Caldimonas thermodepolymerans: one gene and its partner. The protein of the gene in region 2 interacts with the protein of the main gene of each other region in a pairwise test. Links are inferred from orthologs where the notes say so. Each region holds a gene or a part of one and is shown on either strand. Other genes may lie near its edges. The genes, in order: ruvC and ruvA.

Region 1 (3,028 bases), 2.3 Mb from region 2 along the record:
CAAAGAGAGATCGAGGCATGGACGCCTATCTGCTTGACTGGGCCAACCTGCTGCTGCGCTGGGCCCACGTGATCACCGCGATCGCGTGGGTCGGGTCTTCCTTCTACTTCGTCTTCCTGGACAACAGCCTCACCCCGCCGACCGACCCGGACCTCAGGGCCAAGGGCGTCGACGGCGAGCTGTGGGCGGTGCACGGCGGCGGCTTCTACCACCCGCAGAAGTACCTGGTCGCGCCGAAGCAGCTGCCCGAGAAGCTGCACTGGTTCTACTGGGAGAGCTATTCCACCTGGCTGACCGGCTTCGCGCTGTTCACGGTGCTGTACCTCTTCAACGCCGGCACCTTCCTGGTCGACAAGACCGTGCACGACTGGTCGCCGGGCATGGCGGTGGCCGGCGCCCTGGCCTTCCTGGTGGTGTTCTGGCTGGTCTACGACGCGGTGTGCCGCCTGTTCGGCCAGCGCCGCCACGGCGACCTGATCGTCGGCGTGCTGGTGTTCGCGGTCGTGGTGCTGGCGTCGTGGCTGGCCTGCCAGCTGTTCGCGGGCCGTGCGGCCTTCCTGCTGGTCGGCGCGATGATGGCCACGGCGATGAGCGCCAACGTGTTCTTCTGGATCATTCCCGGCCAGCGCAAGGTGATCGCGCAGATGAAGGCCGGCCAGCCGGTCGACCCGATCCACGGCCAGCGCGGCAAGCAGCGCAGCGTGCACAACACCTACTTCACGCTGCCGGTGCTGGTGGCGATGATCAGCAACCACTACGGCATGCTCTACGCGCACGAGCACAACTGGCTGGTGCTGGTGCTGGTGATGCTGGCCGGCGCGCTGATCCGCCACTTCTTCGTCGCACGCCACCAGGCCAAGGTGCAGGGCGTGCGCCCGCCCTGGGGCGCGGCGCTGGCCGGCGTGGTGCTGCTGGCGGGCGTGGCGGCGTGGATCGCGCCCGAGCCCCGCACCGAAGCCACGGTCTCGCTGCCGCCGCCGTCGTACGCCGAGGTGCGCACGGTGATCGACCAGCGCTGCGTGCTGTGCCACAACGAGCAGCTGCAGAACAAGAACGTCGCGCTGCACACGGCCGAGCTGCTCGGGCGCCATGCGCAGTCGGTGTACCAGCAGGTGGCGGTGCAGCGCACCATGCCGCTGAACAACGCCACCGGCATGACCGACGAGGAGCGCGCGCTCGTCGCGCGCTGGTTCCAGGCCGGCGCGCCGACCGAGTGAGGCCGCCGCGGGGCGGGCGGCCCCTTCAGTAGGTGCGCCCGCCCTTGTAGTGCCCGTGCGTGCGGCGGTTGAGCTGGCCGCCGGCACGGGTGAGGGCTGCGAACGAGGCACCCGCGTGGGCGTGGCAGATCGCCAGCCCCAGTGCGTCGGCCGCGTCCTTGCTGGGCAGGCCGGGCAGCTTGAGCAGCCGCGCGACCATCTCCTGGATCTGCTCCTTGCGCGCCAGCCCGTGGCCGGTGATGGCCTTCTTCATCTGCAGCGCGGTGTATTCGTTGACCGGCAGGTCGCAGCTCACCAGGCCGGCCAGCGCGGCACCGCGCGCCTGGCCGAGCAGCAGCGTCGACTGCGGGTTGACGTTGACGAACACGATCTCGACCGAGGCTACGTTGGGCTGGTAGCGGTTCACCACCTCGCGCACGCCCTCGAAGATGATCTTCAGCCGAGCCGGCAGGTCGCCCTGCGCGGCGTCGCGCGTCTTGATCGTGCCGCTGGCCACGTAGTGCAGGTGCGGGCCCTCGACGTCCACCACGCCGAAGCCGGTGGTCTGCAGGCCGGGGTCGATGCCGAGCACGCGCAGGGCCTGGATTTCCGTGGGCGGGGTGCGGGGCATCACAGCTTGAAGTACCAGCGTACGGAATGGAAGAACACCGGGGCAGCGAAGCAGATCGGCGCGACCCGGTCCAGCAGCCCGATGCCGCCGGTGACCAGCCGGCCCTCGCCGCCGAAGGAATGCACGCCCGCGTCCTTCTTCAGTGCCTTCATCACGAAATGCCCCAGGGTGCCGGCGGTGCAGGCGATCAGCGCCATCGCGAAGGCCTGCCCGGCCTTGAACGGGGTGATCCAGTAGAGGAACGCGCCGATCACGCTGCCGCCGAGCACGCCGTTGAGCGCGGCGCGCCACGAGAACGAGGCGCTGATGCGCGGCGCCACCGGCGCCAGCCGGTAGTGTCGCGCCACGTAGCTCATCAGCAGCATGCAGGATTGCACCACCATCACCAGGAAGAACAGCAGGAAGGCGCCGCGTTCCTCGTACTTGGGGAAGTCGAGCAGCAGCAGGGCGGGGGCGTGGCTGAGACCATACACGCACACCATGATGCCCCACTGGATCTTGGCGTTGCGTTCGAGGAAACGCTCGGGGTCGTTGGCCAGCGCGCTGATCACCGGGATCACGAAGAACACGTAGACCGGGATGAACACCGAGAACAGGTTGAAGTAGCGCGCCGCCACCAGGTAGTACTGCAGCGGCAGCACGATGAAGAAGGCCAGGATCAGCCCCCGGTGGTCGCCGCGCCGCGTGTGCGCCAGCGTGATGAACTCGCGCAGCGCGAGGAACGACACCAGCCCGAACAGGATCACCGAGCCGACGCTGCCGGACACCCAGGCGATCCAGAACACCGTGACCATCACCCAGGAGGTGCGCAGCTGCTTCTTGAAGCGGTCCACGCGCGCCAGCGCGGTGGCGTCGGCGGCGCGCAGGCTCATCACCATGCCCGCCACGGTGGCGAGCAGCAGCAGCCCGAACACGATCACGAACAGCAGGGCGATCTGCTCGCTGGCCGACCAGGCCCGCATCTGCCGGAACAGGTTCATCTCACGCCGCCCTCTCGATGCGCCGCAGGGCGATCACGGCCTCGCGGGCCCGCTCCAGGAAGGCGCGCTTGTCCTCGCCGGGCAGCAGCTGCATCGGCGCGCCGAAGGTCACCGAGCACAGGATCGGCACCGGCACCACCTCGCCCTTGGGCATCACGCGCTGCACGTTGTCGATCCAGGCCGGGATCAGCTGCACCTCGGGGAACTGCTGCGCCAGGTGG
Region 2 (3,258 bases):
CGACCGCCTGGTGGCTGTGGCAGGCGCACGCGCTGTCGCCCGGCGCCCTGGCCGGCGGGGCGCTGGCCATCACCGCCGGGCTGTGGGTGGTGGGGCAGCTGTGCAGCGGCACGCCGGCCGCCTCGGGCAGCGAGGCTGCGTCGCAGGCGGCCGGGGCCGCGGCCAGCGGCCGCTGACGAAGCGCCGGGTCAGCCCTCGAACAGGTCGCCGCCCGCGTCCGCGCGGCCCGGCGGCGCGATGCCGAGGTGGCGGTAGGCGGCCAGCGTCGCGACCCGCCCGCGCGGGGTGCGCTGCAGGTAGCCCTGCTGGATCAGGTAGGGCTCGATGACGTCCTCGATGGTGTCGCGCTCCTCGCCGATCGCCGCGGCCAGGTTGTCCAGGCCGACCGGGCCGCCGTCGAACTTGTGGATCACGGCTTCGAGCAGCTTGCGGTCCATCACGTCGAAGCCGAGCGGGTCGACGTCCAGCATGGCCAGCGCCTGGTCGGCCATGGCCTTGGTGATGCGGCCGTCGCCCTTGACCTCGGCGTAGTCGCGCACCCGGCGCAGCAGGCGGTTGGCGATGCGGGGCGTGCCGCGCGAGCGGCGCGCGATCTCCAGCGCGCCGGCCGGGTCGATGGGCGCGCCCAGCAGCCCGGCCGAGCGGGTGACGATGCGCGCGAGCTCGTCGGCGGTGTAGAACTCCAGCCGCGCGACGATGCCGAAGCGGTCGCGCAGCGGGTTGGTCAGCATGCCCGCGCGGGTGGTGGCGCCGACCAGCGTGAAGGGCTGCAGGTCGAGCTTGATCGAGCGCGCCGCCGGCCCCTCGCCGATCATGATGTCGATCTGGTAGTCCTCCAGCGCCGGGTAGAGGATTTCCTCGACCACCGGGCTGAGCCGGTGGATCTCGTCGATGAACAGGACGTCGTTGCGCTCGAGGTTGGTCAGCAGCGCGGCAAGGTCCTTGGGCTTCTCCAGCACCGGGCCGGAGGTCTGGCGCAGGTTCACGCCCAGCTCGTGCGCGATGATGTGGCTCAGCGTGGTCTTGCCCAGGCCCGGCGGGCCGAACAGCAGCACGTGGTCGAGCGCCTCGCCGCGCTTCTTCGCGGCGCCGATGAAGATCTCCAGCTGCTCGCGCGCCTTGGTCTGGCCCACGTACTCGTCCAGGCCCTTGGGGCGCAGGGCGCGCTCGATCGCCTCCTCGTTCGGCGAGCTGGCGGTGGCCGCGACGACGCGCTGGCGCGGCGGCGGGGTGAAGTCGTCGGTCTGGATGCTCATGGGCGGCTCACCTTGTCAGCGCCTTGAGGGCGAGCTTGATGCCGTCGCTCACGCCCACGTCCGGCGGCAACGCCTTCAGCGCCGCGGCGGCCTCCTTCTCGCTGTAGCCCAGCGCCACCAGCGCCTGCAGCACGTCGGCCTGTGCGTCGTTGAGGGCCGCGGCCGGCTGGGCGAGGTCCGGCCCCAGCTTGCCCTTGAGCTCGAGCAGCAGGCGCTCGGCGGTCTTCTTGCCGATGCCGGGCACCTTCACCAGGCGGCCGGCTTCCTGCAGGCTGACCGCCTGCGCCAGGTCCGAGACGCTCAGGCCCGACAGGATCGCCAGCGCCGTGCGCGGCCCGACGCCGGAGATGCGGATCAGCTGGCGGAAGGTGTCGCGTTCGGCGGCCGTGCCGAAGCCGAACAGGATCTGCGCGTCCTCGCGCACGACGAAATGCGTGAGCAGGGTCACGCGCTCGCCCAGGTTGGGCAGGTTGTAGAAGGTGCTCATCGGCACGTCGACCTCGTAGCCGACGCCCTGGACATCGATCAGCACCTGCGGAGGGGCCTTCTCCGCGATCACGCCCGTCAAACGACCGATCATCGGCCGATTATCGGCCCGGCGGCCTCAGCGGGGCGTGCGGCGGAACAGGCCGAGGCGCTGCGCCTCGAGGGCGGCTTCGGCCCGCGACGACACGTTGAGCTTGCGGTAGATCTGCTTGACGTAGTCGGCGATCGTGTGCCGCGACAGGCCCAGCTGCACGCCGATCTCGGGCAGCGTGAAGCCCTTGGCCACGCGCAGCAGCACCTCGTTCTCGCGCTCGGTCAGCTGCACCGTGGGCAGCAGCGGCTCGGTCTCGGCCGGCTGGGTGCGCGCCTGGGACGCGAAGTAGGCGATCACGCGCCGGGCGATCGACGGCGACAGCGGCGGCTCGCCCTGGGTGATGCGCTGCAGCTGCTCGGCGAGCTGGTCCTTGGGCTGCTCCTTGAGCAGGTAACCGAAGGCGCCGGCCTGCAGGGCCGGGAACAGGTGATCGTCGTCGTCGTGGATGGTCACCACCACCGACTGCGCCTCCGGCTGGGATTCGCGCAGGGCCGCCACCACCTCGACGCCCGAGCCGTCAGGCAGGCCCAGGTCGATCAGGGCCAGGTCGAACCGCAGCGCGGTGATCTGCTCCAAGGCATCGTGCACGCGCGCGCTTTCGGACACCCGCGCCGAAGGAAAGACCTGCATCACCAGGGTCTTGAGCCACAGGCGGATCTCGGGAAGGTCTTCGAGCAGGAGGATGTGCATCGTCAGCGCGGGCACCGGCGCCCGCCCCGCAAGAGAAACAGGTGCTGTCGATGGTACCAGCGCCAGGCGGCACCGGCGCATCGTTCCGATGGGGGAGCGTGGCCGCACGGCCACGCCGGATCACAGCGGCAGTGTCAGCCGGATCACGGTGCCGAACCCGGGACCGGATTCGACCAGGCATTGCCCGGCCAGCTGCTTGGCGCGGCGCTTCATGCTGGCCATGCCGTGGCCGCGGTCGAGCTTGCCGTCCAGCTCCAGCGGGATGCCGCGGCCGTTGTCCTGGATCACCAGGTTGAAGTCGACCTCGTCGATCACGCAGCGGATCGTGCAGGCGCTGGCGCCGCTGTGCTTGATGATGTTGCTGATCGCCTCGCGCAGGATGCGCGTGGTCTGCACGTAGGCACGCGCCGAGAGGTGGCGCTCGTCGTTCTCGTGCGCGGTCTGCCACTCGACCTGCACCGCGGCCTGCCCGAGCCGCGAAACCACCTCGGCGCGCCAGTCGGCCAGCGCGTCGGCGATCTTGACCGGCTTGCCGGTCAGGCCCCGCACCGACAGGCGCATCTCCTCCAGCGCCTCGCGCGCCAGCGTGGAGATGCGCTCGTCGCCGCTGGTATGGACGATGGTCAGCAGCTTGGCACCCAGGTCGTCGTGCAGGTCGCCGGCGATGCGCTTGCGCTCGGCCTCGGCCACCTGCTCGATGCGGGCCTCGGCCAGCTCGGCGTAGCTGCGCTC

Evidence for each region.
Region 1: the proteins of ruvA (region 2) and ruvC interact in binary tests that used the Escherichia coli proteins (3 or more experiments, as listed by UniProt). The link is inferred for Caldimonas thermodepolymerans from one-to-one orthologs.

The regions. Positions count from the first base shown.
Region 1 is NZ_CP064338.1:995,422-998,449, forward strand. What follows is about bases 19-2,733. They hold ruvC (crossover junction endodeoxyribonuclease RuvC), read right to left. Parts: upstream 1,795-2,733; coding sequence 1,243-1,794; downstream 19-1,242. Other genes in these bases: IS481_RS04870 (urate hydroxylase PuuD), read left to right, coding at 19-1,217; IS481_RS04880 (phosphatidate cytidylyltransferase), read right to left, coding at 1,827-2,733. In the rest of the region: more of IS481_RS04870, read left to right, coding at 18-18; more of IS481_RS04880, read right to left, coding at 2,734-2,807; IS481_RS04885 (lysophospholipid acyltransferase family protein), read right to left, coding at 2,809-3,028.
Region 2 is NZ_CP064338.1:3,268,281-3,271,538, forward strand. What follows is about bases 51-2,995. They hold ruvA (Holliday junction branch migration protein RuvA), read right to left. Parts: upstream 1,837-2,995; coding sequence 1,264-1,836; downstream 51-1,263. Other genes in these bases: IS481_RS15385 (sterol desaturase family protein), read left to right, coding at 51-176; ruvB (Holliday junction branch migration DNA helicase RuvB), read right to left, coding at 189-1,256; IS481_RS15400 (response regulator), read right to left, coding at 1,861-2,526; IS481_RS15405 (sensor histidine kinase), read right to left, coding at 2,647-2,995. Outside these bases: more of IS481_RS15385, read left to right, coding at 1-50; more of IS481_RS15405, read right to left, coding at 2,996-3,258. UniProt on the Escherichia coli protein: The RuvA-RuvB-RuvC complex processes Holliday junction (HJ) DNA during genetic recombination and DNA repair.